4 regions of the Kribbella qitaiheensis genome follow, and region 1 is predicted to be linked to each of the others. Evidence: predicted binding sites of a transcription regulator. Region 1 holds the regulator's gene; each other region holds the start of a gene.
What was found. Region 1 encodes LexA, which represses DNA repair genes until DNA is damaged. Its sites were predicted from a motif close to TCGAACANNTGTTCGA; they were not measured.
Positions count from the first base shown of each region.

Region 2: recA (recombinase RecA) is a predicted target of LexA. The motif match lies at 1,905-1,920, and genes of this name have one in related genera.
Region 3: F1D05_RS41520 (DUF6504 family protein) is a predicted target of LexA. The motif match lies at 1,491-1,506, and genes of this name have one in related genera.
Region 4: F1D05_RS25910 (DUF222 domain-containing protein) is a predicted target of LexA. The motif match lies at 3,656-3,671, and genes of this name have one in related genera.

Region 1 covers NZ_CP043661.1:285,737-291,044, forward strand. The annotation lists gene F1D05_RS01255 (hypothetical protein) at 1-364, shown strand, start outside; gene F1D05_RS01260 (HAD family hydrolase) at 423-1,076, shown strand; gene F1D05_RS01265 (YbaK/EbsC family protein) at 1,178-1,768, shown strand; gene F1D05_RS01270 (class I SAM-dependent methyltransferase) at 1,803-2,591, shown strand; gene lexA (transcriptional repressor LexA) at 2,598-3,257, opposite strand; gene F1D05_RS01280 (MerR family transcriptional regulator) at 3,267-3,698, opposite strand; gene F1D05_RS01285 (hypothetical protein) at 3,695-4,018, opposite strand; gene F1D05_RS01290 (GMC oxidoreductase) at 4,075-5,308, shown strand, end outside.
Region 2 covers NZ_CP043661.1:7,507,414-7,512,721, forward strand. The annotation lists gene F1D05_RS35565 (MMPL family transporter) at 1-286, opposite strand, end outside; gene F1D05_RS35570 (GrpB family protein) at 430-993, opposite strand; gene F1D05_RS35575 (hypothetical protein) at 1,045-1,836, opposite strand; gene recA (recombinase RecA) at 2,086-3,171, shown strand; gene F1D05_RS35585 (regulatory protein RecX) at 4,899-5,308, shown strand, end outside.
Region 3 covers NZ_CP043661.1:7,366,558-7,371,865, reverse strand. The annotation lists gene F1D05_RS34985 (class I SAM-dependent methyltransferase) at 1-384, opposite strand, end outside; gene F1D05_RS34980 (SAV_6107 family HEPN domain-containing protein) at 463-936, opposite strand; gene F1D05_RS41520 (DUF6504 family protein) at 1,063-1,293, opposite strand; gene F1D05_RS34970 (DM13 domain-containing protein) at 1,655-2,236, shown strand; gene F1D05_RS34965 (DUF4037 domain-containing protein) at 2,296-3,330, shown strand; gene F1D05_RS34960 (YbaK/EbsC family protein) at 3,341-3,811, shown strand; gene F1D05_RS34955 (DUF1905 domain-containing protein) at 3,887-4,165, shown strand; gene F1D05_RS34950 (nucleotidyltransferase) at 4,167-4,907, opposite strand; gene F1D05_RS34945 (N-acetylmuramoyl-L-alanine amidase) at 4,918-5,308, opposite strand, start outside.
Region 4 covers NZ_CP043661.1:5,441,523-5,446,830, forward strand. The annotation lists gene F1D05_RS39420 (hypothetical protein) at 1-409, shown strand, start outside; gene F1D05_RS39425 (STAS domain-containing protein) at 417-629, shown strand; gene F1D05_RS25905 (hypothetical protein) at 1,347-2,435, opposite strand; gene F1D05_RS25910 (DUF222 domain-containing protein) at 2,455-3,645, opposite strand; gene F1D05_RS25915 (hypothetical protein) at 3,944-4,789, shown strand.

The DNA of each region.
Region 1 (5,308 bases):
TGCGGCGGCCCACGGCGCGAAGGTGCTGACCGAGCCGCAGATCGGTGCCTGGTACGCCGTTTCGGGTAACCAGATCCGCGCACTCGACCCCGATGGGATCAAGGCGATCGGGACCAAGCCGATCAGCCTCACGTCGTACCGGCAGCAGGTCGCGGCCCGGTACGCCGACAAGCAGGCGGGCAGTGCCTACGCGAAGAACGGCACCGCTGGCGGGTACGACGTCTCGGCCGCGGCGCCAGCCACGGCAGAGGTCCAGTCGGAGTCGAATCGTGGAGCCTGGATGGTGCTGGTCGGCGGAGCGGGTGTGGCTGTCATCTGCGGTCTGCTGACCGTGGTCGCTCGGCGTAGGCGAGTGCTCGCCTGACCTTCGAGAACCGATGAGGCCGCAGGCTCCGACAGCTGCGGCCTCTAAGGTTGCGTGCGTGACCAACGTGAGGGCGTCCCACATCGTCTGGGACTGGAACGGGACTCTGCTCAACGACAACACCGTGGTGCTTGCCGCCGTCAACGATGTCTGCGCCCACTTCGGCCGGGCCGCGCTGACCTGGGAGGAGTGGCAGGGGTTCTACTCACGACCGGTGCGGCCTTGCTACGAGCGGGTGCTGGCGCGCGTCCTGACCGACGAGGACTGGGTCTCGGTCGATCGGCTTTACCACGATCGGTACGACCTGCTGCTGCACACCTCCGCGCTCGCCCCCGGCGTACCGGACGAGTTGCATTCGTGGATGGCGACCGGGCGCACGCAGTCGCTGTTGTCGATGTGGTTCCACTCGCAGCTCCTCCCAACCGTGGACGGTCACGGGCTGACCGAGCTGTTCCAGCGGATCGACGGACTGCCGGGGGAGCTCGGTGGCGAGTCCAAGACCGAGCACCTGGTCCGCCACCTGGAGGCGCAGAGCCTGGATCCGGCCGGCGTGCTGGTGATCGGCGATGTCGTAGACGACGCGGAGGCCGCGCTCGCGGTCGGCGCGCAGTGCATCCTGGTCGCTACCGGCGGGATGAACCGGGCGGCGCTCGAGGCGACCGGCGTACCTGTGACCTCGACCATTCCCGAGGCGGTCCGGCTGATCGCCTGAGCTGTCCAGGTGCTGGATAGAGAATGCTGCAAGGCGGGCTGCCTACCGTCGCCGGGTATGAAGCCCACGCGTACTGACCACCCCTGCACCCACTGTTCCCGGTGGACCTCAAGGTCGGCCGGCTGATGGCAAGGCGACTGCAATGGCAGCGTCTGAAGGACCGGCCGGATCTGGCCGCCGGCCCGGTTCGAACGGCACTCGACGACCTGGATGCCCTGGTCGCGCCGATCGACCCCGGACTGGCGGACACGGCCGCATTCTGCGCCGAGTACGGCGTTCCGCTCGAAGCGTCCGCGAACTGCCTGATCGTGGAGGGCCGCCGGTCGGCCGTCACGAGGGTAGCGGCCGTCGTCGTACTGGCGACCGCGCGTGCTGACGTCCGCGGCGTCGTCCGGCGACATCTCGACGTCCGCAAACTCTCCTTCACCGCCCACGACGACGCCGTCAGCCGGACGGCGATGGAGTACGGCGGCATCACGCCCATCGGGCTACCGGCTGACTGGCCGGTGCTGGTGGACGAAGCCGTCACCACGGCGGGCTCGGTGATCCTCGGCAGCGGGATCCGCGGCTCCAAGCTGCTCGTCGAAGGCTCGGCCCTCCGCCGCCTGCACGCTGCCCAGATCCTCCAGCTGGCGCTGCCCACCGTCGACGCCGACATCGAGGTCGCGCGCCCAGCCCTGTCCGGCTTCTAGCCCGTCTCCAACCCACCGCCCCAAGGGTGTGGTGGTGGGTACCGGTCGTGGCGAGATGGACAGCGAAAAGATGGACGCCGAGTTCGACGTGGTTGCCGACTGGACCAGGGCAGCGGTCGAGCAACTCGGTGCCGACCATGCGATCCCGGCCGGCTGCCGCGGCAGCGCGAGTCCCTCCGCGCTCGCCTGGCTGGCCGAGGCGCTCGAATTCACCGCCGGGACGAGGCTGCTCGACCTGGGTGCCGGGATCGGCGGTCCGGCGGCCTGGGCGGTCCGCCGTTACGGCGTACGGCCTGTGCTGGCCGATCCGATGGAAGGTGCCTGCCGCGCCGCTGCCCGGCTGTTCGGCCTGCCGGCTTTCGAGGCGGACGGGACGGCCGTTCCGTTGCGAACGGCATCAATCAGTACTGCGTGGTGTCTCGGCGTCCTCTGCACGGTCGAGGACAAGGCCGGCCTCTTGGCGGAGCTGCACCGAGTCCTCGCTCCCGGCGCCGGCCTCGGGCTCCTCGTCCTGGTCGCCCAGACCACCCACCTGGATCCGATCCCGGCGGGCAATTCTTTCCCGACCCAGACCGAGCTCCAGGACCTCTTGAGCCAGAGCGGCTTCACGATCGAGGAACAGGTCGCCGACCCGCGCGACACACCGTCCTCCTGGACCCGCCGGACCGACCGCGTCGACGCTTTGATCCGCCGGCAACACCACGATGACAAGGCCTACCTCCAGGCCGAGGAACAAGAAGACCGCCTCGGCGTGCTCCTCTCCAGCGGCCAGCTCAGCTCCCAGCTCCTCCACGCCACCCGCTCGAGCCGAGCCTGGAGCTGATCGGGGTCAGACGCTCCGGAGTACGGAGACCACGACGCCGAGGACGGTGGCCTGGTCGCCGTCGATGACTTCGTACTCCGGGTTGCGCGGTTCCAGGAACACGTGGCCGTTGCGGCGGCGATAGACCTTGACGGTCGCCTCGTCGTCGATCATCGCGGCGACGATCTGGCCGGAGTGGGCCTCGGACTGCTGCCGGACGACGACGGTGTCGCCGTCGCAGATCGCGGCGTCGATCATCGACTCGCCCCGCACCTTCAGAGCGAAGACGGTGCCACGCCCGGTCAGGCCGCGCGGCAACGAGAGGAACTCGTCGACGTGCTCGATGGCGGAGATCGGCGTACCGGCCGCGATGTCACCGACCACCGGCACGGAGACCGAGTCGTCAGAGGTCGACTCCGACGGGGCTGACCGCAGGAACGCCCGTACGTCGATCGGTCGCGACACGGAGGCGCTGCGACGCAGAAACCCCTTCTCCTCAAGGCTCGTCAAGTGCTTCGACACGGAAGAGGTCGACCGCAGGCCGACCGCATCGCCGATCTGCCGGCTGCTCGGGGAGTACCCGTTCTTGACCACACAGTCCCGGATCACCCCCAGGATCCGCTGCTGCCGCTCCGGCAACACAGAGGTGTCCAACTGACCGAACGGCTCAAGATCGTCGTAGCTCACCGCGAAATACTAGAGTGCGCTGGACCTCTGCCCGGTACCGCCTCGCAGGTCGGTGAAAGGTATCGGACAGTTCGGCTCGGATGCGCAGCTCATCAGGTCGTCGCAGCCGACGGCGAGGGCCGAACGCAGGGTTGCCGCGATCACCGATAGGTCGGCGATCCGGGTTTCGATGTCGGCCAGTTTCGTGGCGGCGCGTTCCTTCAGGTCCGTGCCGTGATGGTGACCGCCGACCTTGAGCAGGTCGGCGATCTCGTCCAGCGAGAAGCCGAGGCGCTGGGCGGCCTTGATCACGCGGAGGGTCGTCACGGCCTCGGGTGGGTAGAGGCGGTGGCCGCCGTTGGTGCGGTCCGGTTCGGCGAGTAGGCCGCGGCGTTCGTAGTACCGGAGAGTCTGGAGGTTGACTCCGGCTGCGCTGGCGACCTGGCTGCTGCGGAGCTTCATGAGAGTGCGGCGGTGGCTCGGGTGGCCAAAGCGTCGAGGACCGTACTGCGGGTCGGTGGGACCGTGGCGGTCAGGAGGATCTCGCCGTTGTGGCTGGGGGAGAAGGTGAAGGTGAAGAACGAGCAGCAGTCCGTTTCCCGGGCGGTGAGCGCTCTCGCGGTTTCCTCGGCAGCGGCGTCGAGGCGCAGTTCGAGAGCCGAGTCGGTGCGGACGACAGCTCGCAGGGAGGTTGCGAAGAGGTCGTCGAACTCGGCGACTCGTAGTGGTTGCTCGGCGGTCGGCAAGGTGCATGCATCGGGCACCCAGTTCTCTGTACTCATGGAACGACGGTAAACCCGTACCCCGGTACCGGATGCAAGCTGATTGGATGGTTGGTATGGGTGGCTCACTCAGCGGGCAGCAGCGGTTGGTTCTTGGGTGGTTGGCGGAGCTGGCGGTGCCCGCGGATGAGTTTCCGTCGGCGAGAGACGTTGGTGTTGTCGAGTTCGTGGAGCGGGTGCTTGCCGAGGATCGGCCGGACTGGTTGCCGCGGGTGGTGCGGGGGCTCGAGGTTGCTGGGATGGAGCCCGACCTTGACGTAGTACTGGCTGATCCGGACGGGGCGTGGCTGGTTCGGCTGCTGGCACAGGGGTTCTATGCGGGCGAGGGGCAGTACGACGGGCAGCCGGCGGCGTGGGTGATGGTGGGCTGGCAACCCGCTGCGGGTGGGCCTTGGGAGCCGGTCGAGTTGGAACTCGCAGTCACGCCTCGGGCGGCGTTGGCTGATCGGTATGACTGCGTGATCATCGGGTCGGGGGCTGGTGGGGGAGCGGCTGCGCAAGTGGTTGCCGAGTCGGGGCGGTCGGTGCTGGTGGTCGAGACCGGGCGGTACCCGGCCACCGATGACCTGACGCGTGACCATCTGCGGAACCCGCGCTCGGTTGTCGGGCTGCCGGCGCCGACCGACCCGGATCCGCGCGGTCGGCCGAGGGTGTCCGTCGTGGATGGCGAGCGTCGGGTGGTGCTGCCGCCCGACGGTCGCTGGGGCAACAACGCGTTCACCGTCGGCGGTGGCACTCGCGTGTACGGCGCGCAGGCGTGGCGGTTCGTCCCGCGTGACTTCCGGATGGCCAGCACCTACGGCGTACCGGAGGGGAGTGGGCTGGCGGACTGGCCGATCAGCTATGACGACCTGGAGCCGTACTACTCATTGGCCGAGCAGCGGTTCGGCGTGAGCGGTGGTGGGGTCGACCCGTGGCACGACCCGCGCTCGATCCCACTGCCGATGCCACCGATGCCCCGGTCCGCGACCACGCAGCGCCTCGCGGCCGCGGCCGAGCGGCTCGGGTGGGGGACTCTCGACGTGCCGCTGCTCATCAACTCTGAGGACCGCGACGGCAGATCCGGCTGCGTGCGCTGCGGACAATGCGTCGGGTTCGCCTGCCCGGTCGAGGCCAAGGCAGGCACTCACAACACTGCCTTGCCGGCCGCACTCGCCACAGGCCGCTGCACGCTGGTGACGGAGACGACAGCTGAACGGTTGGTCGTCGACAGCCGCGGCCGCGTCACCGGCGTAGCGCTGGTGGCTGCCGATGCCGACGGCCGGATCTGGCGGCGTACGGTCGACTGCG
Region 2 (5,308 bases), 940 kb from region 1:
CGTGGCTCGCGACGGCCTGCTGGTCCGCCGGAGTGACTCCCTCGGGCCGTTCGTAGACCAGCACGGCAGGGATCTCGTCAGGCGAGGAGAACTGGGCTGTCGCCTTCAGTACCTCGGTGGACTCGGCGTTGCCCGGTAGCCAGGCCACAGCGTCGTTCTCCTGCGCACCGGTCAGCTTGCTCGCCGGACTGACGCAGACGCCGACCGCGATGATCCACAGCGCCAGCACTATCCACTTCGACACCTTGCCGCACGGCAACGCCGCGAGCCGCCCCACACCAGCCATCCCGAATCACGCCCCCTCGGGAACCGCCTGCCCGTCGTACGCCGGGTCACGCCGGCAAGCCCCTGGTCCAGACTGGTGGCTGCTGGGAGCCGCGTCAACGAGCACTACGTAGTGCTGCGCTCACTGTCGGATATGCAACCTGATCAGGCAGTCCAGCCGGTCCGTGCGGCCCACTCCTCGGCAGGTAGATAAACGAGGTCGCACACTGGGTCCTTCAGGTCGGCATAGCCGCCGACAGAGTCGAAGGGCAGCATCGCTGCGCGCCGCTTGAACTCGCCGTACGCTGTGGCTGTGTCCGGGTGGGCACGTAGATAGTCCCGGAACAGCAGCGCGTACCTCTGGTTGGCACGGCCTTCCACCCGGATGTGCAGGTTCACCCTGCGCCGGTACATGGGCTCGACCACGATCCGCTTGACCCACTGGGACTCGTCCTGCGGTAGGCCTGGCACAGGATGGTCCCGGCGCGGCGGCCGTACTTCCCAGTTCGCCGCTGCCAGCAATTGCGCGGCCTCGTCCAGCTCTGGTTCGGTGGCCACGGTCGCCTGGATGTCGAGGATGTCCTTGGCCGGGAGCCGCGGCACCGAAGTCGAGCCGATGTGGTCGATGCGGACCGCAGTACCGCCGAGGATCTGGTGGATGGTCTCGGCCGTCTTGTCGTACTGTGCCGGCCAGGACCCGTCCGGCTGGACGATCACGATCGCGGTCATGGGCAGATCATTCCAGCGCGAGGCAGGCCGCGGACAAGGGTTTGTGCCCGGTCAGACCGGTTTGACCCGGAAACTGCCGGTGGTGAGCAGGTCTGCCGCGGCGTAGGCGGCTCTGCGGATGCCCTTGCGCTCGTCGAAGAAGCCGCCGACCACACCGATGGCTGGGACCTTGCCGAGCATCCTGGCGCCGATACTGCCGCGCGGGCGGTCCTCGAACACGTCACCGAGGCCGCCGAGCAGCTTGCTGATCCGCCAGACCAGTCGAACGCCCTTGCGCAGCCCGGCTTCGTCGGACTCGTCACCGAAGCCCAGTTGCTTGGCCACATCCTGACCGGCCGCAGTGGGGTCGTCGTACTCGAGCACTGCGTCCGGCGTGATCGGGCGAGAGGTCAGCACCCTGGCGATCACCGCAGTGCGATCGGCATGCGCTTCCACGCCGTACTCGCGACAGACCGCACCGATCACCATCGCCTGTACTGCGGCGCCCAGGGTGTCTTTGATCGGCAGGGCGTCGGCAGCGGCGCCACTGAGCCGGGGGAGTCCGGCGGCGACCGCGGCGAACCCGCCGAGCCGCTCGACCCACCAGTCGCAGCGCTTCGCGAGTGGCAGTGTCGGCCACTCGGCGTGCCCGGGCACCTTCATCGTGAGCAACCGGTCGATCGCCAGGATCAGGCCCTTCTCGGCCAGGTTCGGTTGCTCCTGGGCGGAGTACTCGGTCAGGGCGCTGCGGATGCCGAACGGGTCCTGGGTGCGCAGCGCGTCCAGCACCGAGTCGATGCCGAACTCGACCCGGCTGAGGGCCAGGACCACGGCGGAATCAGGGACGTCCGGGCGCTCTGTCACGGTTGCCAGGGTAGAGACTCTGCGGGCCAGAGCGGATGTTGGGTTAACTTCGGCGTGTCAGTTGCGGTTCGAACACGTGTTCGGGTTAGTTTGTCTCGTACGAGTTCGTCGGATCGGCCGAAGTTGTCCACAGATTTCAGGTGGCACCGAAACTGTCCGACGTAACCCATACCGTCTCTGGCGACAAAGAATTCCTCCGGGCAGCTGGGACAGCGGCCCCGATTACTAGATGGGTTAGGTGGCAGTCTGATGGCTGGTGCAGCAGCGAGTGCGGCGGCGGAGCAGCGCAAGGCCGGGGATCGCGAAAAGGCTCTGGCGACCGCGCTGACGCAGATCGAGCGGCAGTGCGGCAAGGGCTCGGTGATGCGGCTGGGCGAGCAGGGCCGGGCGCCGATCGAGGTCATCCCGACCGGGTCGATCGCGCTCGACATCGCGCTCGGTATCGGTGGTCTGCCCCGCGGCCGGGTGGTGGAGATCTACGGCCCGGAGTCCTCGGGTAAGACGACGGTGGCGCTGCACGCGGTCGCCAACGCCCAGCGGGCCGGCGGCATCGCGGCGTTCATCGACGCGGAGCACGCCCTCGACCCGGACTACGCCCAGAAGCTCGGCGTCGACACCGACGCGCTGCTGGTCTCGCAGCCGGACTCCGGTGAGCAGGCGCTGGAGATCGCCGACATGCTGATCCGCTCCGGCGCGGTCGACATCGTCGTGATCGACTCGGTCGCCGCGCTGGTGCCCCGGGCCGAGATCGAGGGCGAGATGGGTGACAGCCACGTCGGTCTGCAGGCCCGGCTGATGAGCCAGGCGCTGCGCAAGATGACCGGTGCGGTCAGCGGCACCAACACGACCGTGATCTTCATCAACCAGCTGCGCGAGAAGATCGGCGTCATGTTCGGTTCGCCGGAGACCACGACCGGTGGAAAGGCGCTGAAGTTCTACGCGTCGGTCCGGCTGGACGTGCGCCGGATCGAGTCGCTCAAGGACGGCACCGACTTCGTCGGCAACCGGACCAGGGTCAAGGTCGTGAAGAACAAGGTGGCCCCGCCGTTCAAGCAGGCCGAGTTCGACATCATCTACGGCCAGGGCATCAGCCGCGAGGGCAGCCTGCTCGACCTCGGCGTGGAGCAGGGCTTCGTCCGCAAGGCCGGCGCCTGGTTCACCTACGAGAGCGACCAGCTCGGCCAGGGCCGGGAGAACGCGCGGAACTTCCTGCGCGACAACCCCGATCTGGCCAACGAGCTGGAGAAGAAGATCAAGGAGAAGATGGGCATCGGCCCAGTGGTGGACAAGCCGGCCGACGCCGCCGCGCCGGCCGAGGTCGATGTCGACTTCTGACCACACCCCAGCTCCCGGCGCCGACCGTCGAGGCAGCTCCAAGAAATCCCTACCGGAGCTGCCCGACGGAGTCCGCCGGGGACTCTCGGGAATCACCCCGCCGAAACCGGCGGGGCCCGACCCAGACGCAGAACGCCCACCCGTCCAACCCCTCCCATGGTTCCGAGACGGCGACCCCACCGGTCGCCCCGCCAAGTCGAGCGACCGCTCCGCAGGCCCCAGCGACCGCTCTGTAGGGTCCGGCGGACGGTCTACCGGGTCGGACGGACGCGCTGATGGAAGTGCCGGCCGCACGGCAGGCTCCACCGGTCGTTCAGCAGGTTCTGCTGGCCGAACTGGAGGGTCGCCTGCGCGCCGGGGCGGATCCAGTAACCGCACTGGCGAGACCAGCGGCCGCGCGAGCAGATCCAGCCGCCTCGGCTCCGCCGAACCAGCTGAGTTCGACCCTTGGTCGACCGGCCTCGCGGAGCGCGCCGGCGGGCCGGACTGGTTCGACGTCCCCACGGAAGACCCCGACGGCCCGGACCGAACCGCGGGCACCCGTGCTGCAGCTCGCCGCACCGGCGCCGCGGCCCCACGCTCTGGCACCTCGGTCCCTCGCGCTGATGCCTCAACCTCAGGTACTGACGCCTCATCCTCAGACCCCGACACCCGCCCCCAGCGCACCGCCACATCGTCCTCAGCCACCGCCGCCTCAATCTGGGGCGATGACCCTTCAACCCCACCTGCCACCGCTTCAACCGCGCGCCCCTCGACCTCAGCTGCCGCAGATTCGATCTGGGGCGACGACACCCCAGCCCCGGCTGCAGGCGCCTCCACCGGCCAGGCCTCGGCTGTTGCTGGTTCGGTCTGGGGTGACGACGGCGACGCGTCTCCGGCTGCGGGTGCTATGACCGGTCAGGCTTCGACCTCGGCTGCCGCCGCTTCGATCTGGGCCGACGATGCGTCAGCCGCCAATGGTGATTCACCTTCCGGCAATGGTGACCAGCCCTCGAACGACTCACCCGCGGCTTCGGATGCTTCCACCCGCCACGTCTCGAGCTCACTTGCTGCCGATTCAATCTGGGGCGAGGACACCCCGGCCCAGGTTGCGGGTACTCCCATGAGCCGGGCCCTCGGCTGTTGCTGGTTCGGTCTGGGGCGAGGACGACGCGGCACCGGACGCGGGTGCTTCGAGCGGGCGGGCTCCGGCTGCTGCTGATGCTGTGTGGGGTGAGGACGACGCGGCTTTGGCTGCGGGTGCTTCGAGCGGCCGGGGGTCGGCGTCGGGTGCTGCTGGTTCGGTCTTGGGCGAGGATGTTGCAGCCCCGGATGCGGGGGCTTCGAGCGGCGGCGGTTCGACGTCGGCTGCTGCTGGCTCGGTGTGGGGGGAGGATGCCTCCGCTGCTGGTGGTGCTTCGACTTCTGGCGACGCCGACTGGGCCTTGGATGCCGGTTCGGCGTCGGGTTCGGCTGGCCGGGCTTCTACTTCTTCTGCCGCTGCTGATTCGATCCGGGGTGGCGGTGACTCGAGCGCGGGCGGAGGTGGTTCGAGTGTGGGGGAAGGTGGGTCGATCGGTAGTGGAGATGCGTCGCGTGGGGCTTCGGCGTGGGGTGGTGGTGGGGCGTCGGATGATGGGGCGGGGGTAGGGGGTGGTGAGGCTTCTTCGGGGAGGTCTAGTCGGCGGCCGGGGATGCGGCGGACTCGGCGGTTTGGGGCGGGGCGGTCTGGGCCGGTTGATCGTGAGATGGACGAGATGGCGAATCCGCATCAGGTGGCGCGGACGATCTTGCTGGACAAGCTGAGTGGGCAGCCGCGTACGCGCGCCGAGTTGGCTGATCTGCTGGCCGAGCGGGAGATTCCTGACGAGGTGGCGGATGAGGTGTTGGATCGCTTCACCGAGGTCGGGTTGATTGACGACGCCGCGTTTGCGAACGCGTGGGTGGAGTCGCGTCATCGTGGCCGTGGTTTAGGTAAGCGCGCTCTTGCTCAGGAACTCCGTCGTCGTGGGGTCGATGACGAATTGGCCCGTGATGCCCTGGAAGAAATCGAACCGGACCAGGAAGAAGCCACCGCCCGCGCCTTGGTTCGCAAGAAGCTTCGGTCGATGCGTTCTCTTGAGCGCCAGGTAGCCATGCGTCGCCTGCTCGGCATGCT
Region 3 (5,308 bases), 1.1 Mb from region 1:
AAGGACCGAAGCCATCGCCTGCAATGCCTGAGCGGGATCGTCGACGACCTCGAGCACACCGTGGCAGAGCACGGCATCCGCGCTCGACTCCCCCGCGAGCCCAGGCAGCTCGGCGGCATCACCTTGCACGCCATGCACGAGCTTGCTGACACCCTCATCACTGGCCCGGCGTTCGAGCGAGGCCAACGCATCGGGGCTCGGGTCGACAACCGTCACCCGGTGCCCTTCGACGGCCAGCGGTACGGCGAATCCGCCAGTACCGCCGCCGAGGTCGACAATGTCCAACCCGGTTCCGGGATCGATCCGTGCTCGGCCGGCCAGTGCTACTCGCAGGGCCTCGGCGACCAGCGCCGTACGTACCGAGCGGCGACGTCGGTCGACCATCGTGAATGCCCTCCTCGGCTACGAACCCGCTGCGGGCAACACCCTACTTCCCACCCCACCAACGCCAGTCGACCGAGGTCAGCTGGCCTGCATCCAGGGCTGGGCCAGCACTGATTCCGGGGCGAAGGTGTCGGACAGGGACGACTGGGTCGCGATGTGCAGGCTGGATTCGACGAGGTTGTAGAACGTCTCCGCGGCTCGGACCAGGTCGTCGGCCTCGCGGGTCGTGACGGCTCGCTCCAGGCCGGCCTCCGCTGCCGCTCGCTGGGTCGCGCCGGCCGCGAAGAAGCTGGCCCACTCGCCGAACTCCGGGGCGACCTCGGCGAGCAGCACCCAGGCGTTGCGCTGGACGCGTCGCCGGGGACCGGAACGCACCGGGCGGGCCCGGACGGCGAGCACGGCCGCGGCGACCCGAAGGGCTGCCACGTGAGCGCTCGAGTACTTCAGCAGGTGGTCGGCGGACTCGCGAGCCTCTGCCAGCGCAGCACGAGCGCGGGACAGGTCGCGGCTTGCCGAACCAGCGGCTGCCGGTGAAACCGGTGAAACTGTCATCGGTCCGTCACCCTCTCCAGTTGCCAGCGGCCGGAGTCCGGGTCGTGCGCGAGATCGAACATCTCGCGACGACCGTGCCGGCCGCACCCCGCCTCTACCCGGAAGACCGCCCGTTGCGGCCCCCAGTCAGCGTCCAACACTCCGACGGCCCGCGGACGATCCCGCTACCGCGGTGGCGGTCGCCACTCCGACCCCTGAGCCGATCACGCCGCGCTCCCACCAGGCGGCGGTCTCCACCCACTGGGCCTCGACGGCACAGACCCGCCAGAGCCGGCCACGCCACAGGAACTGCTCTGGAGTCTCGATGCCGTCCACGACGCCTGAACGCACCTCAACGGCTTCGTCGAACTCCCACATGCTCCATCGCCTCCTGTGTGCCAACTTCCCCTGGGCAGCGGCCCGGTGGGTGGGCGCCAGGTGGGGGTCGAGGTCCACCACGGCGCCCGGCCCACCGGGACCACCGGTTACCGATGCGGCCGCAACTCCGCACCGGAGTCGTCCAGTTGTCCCGATCGATCCCGGCCGGTCTCCCGACGAGCCGGGGACGGGGTCAATCGAACATCTGTTCGAACACTGAAACTGTAGCGCCGCCCGCCGACAATCGTCAACGGGCCGTAAGGCCGCGACGGCTCTCCGCGGCCGCTGGGCCGGACACACTGGAACGACAGCCGGCGACCCGCCGCTGTCGGACCAGGAGTGAACGGAGCCGGGGAGCCGGATGAAGTCGCGTCGCACCATCGCCATCGGCACCGCGCTGGCGGCAGTAGCCGTCCTCGCGATAGCGCTGCCGCTCTTCCAGCCCTGGCGGCTCTTCACCGACAAGGTCGTCGACGAAGCGCTCCCTGGCGCTGCTCCGGTGTCCATGACTTCATCCTCACCGGCGCCACCGACAATTTCTGACGGCCGCGACAGCGCCCCGTCCCCCACGGCCGGCCCGCCCTCGGCTGCCGTGCAATTGGCGGTCGGCCGATTCATCACCCATGAGCACGGCACCTCAGGCAGCGCGGCGATCGTCCGGCTGCCCGACGGTTCCCGCATCCTGCGGCTGGAGCAGCTCGCCACGTCCGACGGACCGGATCTGGAGGTCTGGCTCAGTGATGCCGAGGTGGTCAAGGGCAAGGCCGGCTGGCATGTCTTCGACGACGGCCGCTATTTGAGCCTCGGCCGGCTCAAGGGCAACCAAGGCAATCAGAACTATCCGATCCCGGCCGACGTCGACCTGAAGAACTTCAGCAGCGTCTCGATCTGGTGCAACCGCTTCAACGTCTCCTTCGGCGCCGCGGCGCTCACGCCGGCCTGAGAGCCGTCGCAGGGAAATCAAGAGGTGGCGGACGGTGCGGCCGGGCTAGGGTCGCGGGCATGGTGATGGCGAAGGGCTTCATCTCGGCCAGGGAGCTGAGTGCCGGCTTCCACGACGACGTGATCCGGCCGCTGCTGGGCGAGATCCCTTACGCAGCAGGGTTGTTGGGCTGGGGCTCGGACGTACTCGGGTATGACACCGAGCGCTCCACGGATCATGGCTGGGGTCCCCGGCTGCAGGTGCTGGTGGATGCGACCGAGGTCGAGCGGGTCCGCGAGCTGATCGACGGCCACCTCCCCACGCAGTACCGGGGTCATGACGTCAGGTTCGGGTGGGATGCCCAGGAGCCGGTCAATCACATCGGCGTGAAGACCGTCGGCGACTGGCTCACCGGTCAGCTCGGCCGCGATGTCGGCGACGGCATGACCACCGAGGACTGGCTGGTCACGCCGCAGCAGGAGTTGCTGGGCGTCGTCGCCGGTCCGGTGTACGCCGATGACGGCCGGCTGCAACGGGTCCGCGAGGCCTTGACCTGGTATCCGGATGAGGTCTGGCGCTGGCTGCTCGCGTGCCAATGGACCCGGATCGCCCAGGAAGAGGCGTTCGTCCAGCGCACCGCGGAGGTCGGCGACGACCTCGGCTCCCGAATCGTCGCCGCCCGCCTGACCCGCGACCTGATGCGCCTCGCGTTGCTGATGGCGCGCACCTACGCGCCGTACATGAAATGGCTCGGTACGGCGTTCGCGCGGCTCGGCCATCCCGACGGGCTCGACCGCGATCTGGCCGACGTCTTGAACGCCGCCACGTCGAAGGAGCGCGAGGAAGCGCTGACCACGGCGTACGAGAAGGTGGCGCGACGGCACAACGAGCTGGGCATCACGGAGTACGTCGATCCCACGCCGAGGCCGTACTTCGATCGGCCCGCGATGGTCCTAGCCGCCGGGCGTTTCACCGAGGCCTGTCTGGCGACGGTCGAGGACCCGTGGCTTCGCGGGCTCGAACTGGTGGGCAGCATCGACCAGTTCACCGACAGCACCGATCTGCTGAGCAATCCGGCCGCCTATCGGCGACTGGCCACGATGTACCGGAAGTAGGGTTTTGTCTGTGAGTACTCATCCCAACGTGCAACTGGTCGAGGACGCCCTGGCGGCGGCCGGCGCGACCGGCGTGATCCGGATCCTCGACGAAGCGGTGCCGACGGCGGCTGCCGCGGCAGCCGAGCTCGGCTGCGAGGTCGGCGCGATCGCGAACAGCCTGATCTTCGACGGCGACGGCTCGCCGGTGCTGATCCTCACCTCGGGCGCGCATCGCGTCGACACCGCCAAGATCGCGGCGGAGCTCGGCATCGCCAAGCTGCGCCGCGCGACCCCGGAGTTCGTCAAGGAGCACACCGGTCAGGCGATCGGCGGGGTCGCACCGGTCGGTCACCCCGCACCGGTGCGGACGCTGGTCGACACGACGCTCGACGAGTACTCCGAGGTGTGGGCGGCGGCCGGGATCCCGCACTCGGTCTTCCCGACCAGCTACGCCGAACTGCTCAACCTCACCAACGGCGCCCCGGTCACCGTCAACTGATTCACGGCCGGGCGATGAGTTCGGCGTACGACGGCAGTCTCATCTCCTGACGACCCACCTCGGACAGGAGCAGAGATGATCGACCAGCCACTCGACACGACCTTCAAAGCAGCGATCGAGAAGGACGGCGCGTTCGCCACCTACCTGACGATGCCGGATTCCGCTGAGCTGCTCGGAACCCGGCGCGCGGTCAAGGTGAGCGGGACGATCGACGGTCACCCGTTCGCTGCGACGCTGATGCCGTCCGGCGACGGTCCGCATTGGCTCCCGTTGAGGATCGCGGTCTGCAAGCTCATCGGCAAGAGCCAGGCAGGCGAAGAGGTGACCGTCCACCTCCAGCGCAGACTCAGCTGAGTCAGGCGAGGAGGCTGTCGATGGTGGTGCGGATGTAGGTGCGGGTCTGCTTGCCGCGGCGCAGACGCCAGGGAGACCAAGGTGACGAGCCGGCACCGTCGTACCGGCGCTTCACGATGTCTTGTACTACGTCGAGCGGCGCACCCAGAGCTGGAAGTTCCCTGAGGGCGGCTTGTTTGGTGATCAACCGGCCGTCGCGCAAGGTGGTGGCGGCCCGGGCCACGGTGACCATGCCGAGGTCGACCCAGATGTCGGTGTACCAGCGCGTTCGCTTGGCCGTCGTCGGATACCAGAAGTCTCGGAGGTCTTTCCGGATGAACTCGGCCAGGGCGAGATCGGTAGTTGCCGGGAGCAACTCTGAGGGCGGCGGGCCGAAGAGGGACAGGTCTCCGAGGGACAACTCACGCCGGGCGACCGGTGAGACCGGCCGGTCGAAGTACCGGCCCTGGGCGAAGGTTGGATGCCGCAGCGAGGGATCGTCGAGGGTCTCGACCGGCACATAGGTGCAGTGCAGCTTCGCGGCCAGTGGCGACGCCTTGATGAGGTCTCGATGGACTGCAGTCAGCGGAGCCGGATCCACGACCGGCGACTCCAGTACTGCGACCAGGTCGAAGTCGCTGCGCCCCAGGACGAAGTCGCCGAGTGCGAGCGAGCCGTGGACCCACACAGCACGCACCGGCAGCACCGCGCGGATAGAAGAGACGAAGCCGCCCAGTAGCGACTGGACGGCTTCGTCTGACATGTACTGCAGGCTAGTGGGCCAGCTTCAGGTCCACATCGGCTGCCCGGACGTATGCCATCCGGTGGCCGAACCAGATCTGGTAGTAGCGGTCCGTGCCGAGCACCTGGACGTGGTCCGTCGGCGGCACACCGGCGAACGTCGTGGCCCGGTAGTAGTCGGTCTCGATGTCCGCGTCACCGACGGGGTACGCCTGACCCGCGCCGATCGTGTACTGCAGCGGCGTGACCACCTGGTACGGAATCCCTGCCGGGTAAGCCGCCTTCTCCGGGTAGGCCCGTCCGTACACCGGCACCGTCGCCAGCCCGGCCTTCGGCTTCACCACGAGCCCTGGCTTGGCAAACGCGTCCGGTGCCGAAGTGGGGCTCTTGAACCAGGCCTTGGCACCCAGGTACCAGATCGCT
Region 4 (5,308 bases), 3.0 Mb from region 1:
GCTGCGCTCACCGCGCCGCCTGCGGACCGAAGTACTGGCCGGTCTCGTGTCGGACTCGCCCCGATCCCGGAGGCGATCAGCTTCTCGATCATCGCCGGGGTCGACCCCGCGGGTCGGTCTGTTCGCGTCGTTCACCAGGGCGGTCTCGATCTCGTTCCTCGGCGGCCGTCCCGCGATGATCTCCGCGGCCACCGGCGCGGTGGCGCACGTGATCGCACCGGTGATGCGCAACCACGGCTTCGACTACTTCGTCGCGACGGTCATTCTGGCCGCCCTCCTGCAGGTGATCCTCGGCGTACTCGGGGTCGCCAAGCTGATGGGCCCACTTCACCTCCGTCCGCGAAGTAGGGCACCCCGACCCCGACGCCAAGGTCTACCCCGTCACCGGCGAACACTTCTTTGCCTCTAGCAACGACCTGGTCTACCAGTTCGACTACCGCAACGACCCCACCACCATCATCATCGACCTGACCGACTCCCACATCTGGGACGCCTCCACCGTCGCAACCCTGGACGCCATCACCACCAAATACCACCGCTACGGCAAAACGGTCGACCTCGTCGGCCTGAACCCCTCCAGCGCCCAACGCCACAACCGCCTGGCCGGCAACCTCAACCCCACCCCCTAACCCCACGCCACGCACTGCCCGGATACCACGTTTCGAACGTGTAGGCGCTTCCCGACCACCTTCTGAGCCAACCAGAATCCCCGATCAGTCCGCTCAGGAAAACGCCTGCGAGTCCAGCAACGGTCAAAGGCCGCGCGCGCGTGGTGCGACTGGGAGGACACGCACGTCGCGACGCACGCGGATACAAACCAGACGGCCTCGGCACCGCAAGCATGTCCGACCTCGTCATCATCGCCCTCAACCGCTTGCCCGCGCTGCTGCCGCCCACCAAACAGCAACGCCAACACCTGCAATGCCGCGAGGTCGGTGGTGCCCAGTTCGGTCGGTTCCGGACTCGACGTACATCTCGGCAACGTCGCGCACCTTCGCGTAGAACTGCGTCCGGTCACCTGGCCGCGCGCCAGCCGCCAGTCGTCGGCCGTCCCCGAACCGCGAACCGCGAACCGCGAACCGCGAACCGCGAACCGCGAACCGCGAACCGCGAACCGCGAACCCCGAACCGCGACCCCCGAACCGCGAACCCCGAACCGCGAACCCCGAACCCCGAACCCCGAACCCCGAACCGCGAAACCTCGAGCCCCCCGTGTGGTCGGGCAGAACTTCGCGAGCGAGCGGCACCGACCTCTAGGTAGCGACCAGAACCAAGCAGGCCATCCTCTCCGCCAGTCGGGATAGCGGGAGAGCCCTGTGGTTGAGGTCGGGTGAGGTGGGTGCGGTTTAGAAGGGTGGGGGGCTGTCGTCGGTGGGTGACGGGGTGGTTACGGGGCCCGGGCGTGGTGGGACGGTGGTGTAGCGGTGGCCGGTGGGGGTGGTGAGAGTGGTGGATCCGTCCGGGTTGTTAGCGGCGTTCCATCCCCAGGCGGGGGTGTCTTTGATGACGTGGTGGAACTCGCAGTACGAGCGCAGGTCGGTCAGGTTGGTGGTGCCGGTCTGGGCGAAGGGGGTGCCGTGGTCGCGGTCGCATTCGCGAGCTGGACGGCTGCAGTTGATCCAGTCACAGACCGAATGGGCGGCCAGGAGTGTCTCGGAGACAAGGCTGCCGGGGTCGTGGCGGTTGGTGGAGGCTTGTAGTACCGCGCCGTTGGTGGGGTCGGTGAGGAGGCGTCGCCAAGTGCCGTCGGTGGAGATACGTCGTGCCATCTCGGCGGGGATCGGCCCGTATCCGGTGAGTTGGCAGGGCTCGTCGTCGAGTCCGAGCAGGGTGCCGACCGGAATGAGGACCTCGATGTGGGGTCGCCGCCGGTGCTGGTCCGGGAGACGCCTGCCGAGCCAGTCGAGTCCGTTCCAGAGCATGATCTCGAACAGTTCCGCAGCCATATCCGCCCGCCGCTGCCCAGCCGTACGCCCCTCATCAACAGCGGGGCGGCCCTGTCCGACATCTGGACGACCAACGCCGGTCACGTCCGCAGAATCAGCACCCGCCCACGGTCCTCCCTCCAGTACAGAACCCTCCAGCGCAAACCGGTCCGGCGCGGAGTTGTCCAGTGCGGGGTTGTCCAGTGTGGGGTTGTCCAGTGTGGGGTTGTCCAGTGTGGGGTTGTCCAGTGCAGGGCTGCCCTGCGCGGAGCCGTCCAGTGCAAGGCTCTCCAGCGCAGAGTCCTCCGTCGCAGGGCAGCGCTGTGCAGAATTCGCCGGAGCAGGGGCGTCCGGGGCGGAGTTCTCCTGGGACGAGTTCTCCGGTGCGGGGTTCTTCTGGGCAGAGTCCTCTTGAGGAGGGCTGGCCGGCGGCTTGACGGTGGCGGCACCGCTGCCGTTCAGACCGATCTCGTTCGAGAAGTCCGCTGCGCCTACCTTGGAGCCGACCATTGATTCACCACCCGACGGCTCACCGTCTGCGGAGAATGTGCTGTGGGGAACAGCATCTGAGCCGTCGGAGGTCGCGCCCGGCTCGGCGACTGTGCCGTCGTCGGAGGTCGCGGGCCGGCTCGGCGACTGTGCTGCCGTCGGTTGTCGCGTCGGGGTTGGCGACTGTGCCATGGTCGGTTGTTGTGGTGGAGGTGCTCGCGTCCCGGTTGGTGTGGTCGTCAGTGTGGGAGTCTGCGCGGGTGGTGGGGGCGGGTGTTGTGGTGGGGCGTTTGGCTAGGTCGGCCATGGCTTGGATGACGATCCACATTTGCTGGATCTTTTCGGCGGTGTGGACGATCCAGAGGCCGGCCATGCCGTCGGGGAGGGGGACGAGGCGGACCTCGCGCTGTGCTGTGGCTTCGCGATGGCGTTCGGCTTCGTTCTTCGCGTCGTAGTGGGCGACCTGCTTGCGGAGGGAACGGAGCAGATTCGCGTGGGACTGAGAAGGGGCGCGCTGGAGGACGTGTGCTTCGACTGCCTTGGCCTGTGCGTCGGTCAGAGGCCGGGTCGCGTCGCTGATCGCGATGGCCTTGGACAAAGTGATCGCGCCGCAGCGCAGTGCGGTGTGGGTCGCGGTCAGCATGCTGGTCAGGCGCAGCGCGGTATCGACATGACTGCTCGCGGTGTTGGGAGACAGCTTCAGTGCGGCGGCGATCTCGGCGATCCAGGAGCGTTCCGGATCGATCGGGCGGCCGTGGGAATCGATCTCGCTGGGGCGGGAGAACTCGGTCGCCTGGGCCTGACGCTGCCGGTAGAACGACGCGATGGCCGACAGCCTGCCCGCCTCGCTCCATGCGGTCAGCCGGCTGGTCGCTTTCATCAACTCGATCAGCGCCATCGGTGACTCCGTCTGCGGGCGCACCTCTTCCAGCGCTGCCGCCAGCTCACCGCCTGGCGGCAGGAACACCCACTCCGGCGCCTTCATCTCGAGCATAATCTTCTCGGCTTCGTCCTGCTCGACGCCGGCCCACAACTCCCACTCCAGCGCGTCGATCCGCGACATCTGAAATCTGGACCCGTCGTCGAAAAGGTCGAACTCGTCGACATACCGCGGACCGCCCGGTGCCTCTGGATCTTCCGGCACCGTGAGCACCCCGGCTTCGATCAGCGCAGCAAGCTCGTCGGCGTCCACCTGCTCGCCGTACCAAGGATCAACCGCCACCGTGCTCATGTGTCTATATTAGAACAGGAGTTCGAGTACATCAAATTCGCAGAACCCTTGTGAGGGGGCGACACAGCGGTGATTCGTTGCCTTTCGCAAGCAGATCTCAAGGGTGGTTCCCGGCGGCGGGCGGTGCTCGATCTGCTCAGGCATGGTGCGGCCGACGTACGGGCCCTGATGTTTGGCCTGTCAGGGGATGGATGGCCGAAGAGCCGGGCTGCGGCATCAGGGGGACAAGTGAATCTTCTGGCGTCGATTGCCCGGCTTGCGAGATCTTCGCGCTCCATCGGCGGGTGGTGCGCTCTGGGTGGCGGTGATCGTAGAGATCGAGTTCCCGCACCGCGCCGCTGTCGAGAGCGCGTTTTCTACCGAATGGCAGCTCGCGGTGTCGCTGACGCGCAATCTCGCATCGCAACTGACTGTTCTTCCGTTTGTCTGCTACATCGTCGGATCGATCGGCGCCAGTCTGTTCAACGGCCTGCTCAAGATCGTCAGCGGGCAGTTGCGGAAGTGGGGCGAAAGAGGCCGGGTCGACAGTTGGGCTGTTCGGAGTTCTGGGCAGCCTCAGGCTGATTCCTTCGCCCGTTGGTTCGACGGAAAGCCGAAGGCTTCGCCGATCGACGGCCACGGCGCTTTCGGTGGAGGAGAGAGCGGTGATTCGGAATTCGCTCGCGATGGCGCCCGAGAGCATCGCCAAGCTTTCCCGGCGGCTGAGATCACCCGTGATCTCCCCGCCACCTTGTTGCAGTTGTCGAAGGAGGCGCCCGATCGATATCAGCAGATCGATCGCCTTCGTGGCGAAGTCGAGTTCCGGATTGCGGTGGCCTTCCCGCTGTTCCTTTTCATCGGACTTGTCTCGCTGGACGGGCCTTGGTGGGTTGCTCCGCTGTTGGTCATTCCGGTCGGCCTGGCCTGGCCGTCCCTGCGCCTTCGGCAGAAGAGCAATGACTTGTTGATCACTGCCGCGCATCTCGGGTACGTCGAGCAGCCGGTTCTCTCCGCGGTACGGACTGAGCTGGAGCCGGACGGGATCACTCGAGATTCTGCTGTGGTCGCGCTGGTTTGGATGAAGAACTTCCTCACGACAGTCGGAGCCGAAGAGCTCGTTATCAAGGATGCCGAGCAGCGGGATGAGTGGGAGAGGGCGAAGTAGTCACCAGCCGGCGGCACACGTGGCCGTGTTGGGGAGGTGCCATCTCTGGTCGCGAGGCGTGGCGGCTTCGGTAGGAGGCAGGCGGCGAGCCGTGGCGTAGACATCGGCGGGGTGGGTGGGAGCGGCGGAGTCGGAGTGACGTAGGAGCGAGTGCGGAGGCGTGTGAGGGTTGGCGTTGGGAGTGGGGTGGGTGGGAGCGGCGAAGTCGGAGTGACGTAGGAGCGAGTGCGGAGGCGTGTGAGGGTTGGCGTTGGGAGTGGGGTGGGTGGGAGCGGCGGAGTCGGAGTGACGTAGGAGCGAGTGCGGAGGCGTGTGAGGGTTGGCGTTGGGAGTGGGGTGGGTGGGAGCGGCGGAGTCGGAGTGACGTAGGAGCGAGTGCGGAGGCGTGTGAGGGTTGGCGTTGGGAGTGGGGGTGGGTGGGAGCGGCGGAGTCGGAGTGACGTAGGAGCGAGTGCGGAGGCGTGTGAGGGTTGGCGTTGGGAGTGGGGTGGGTGGGAGGGTTGGCCGGTGAGTCCTAAG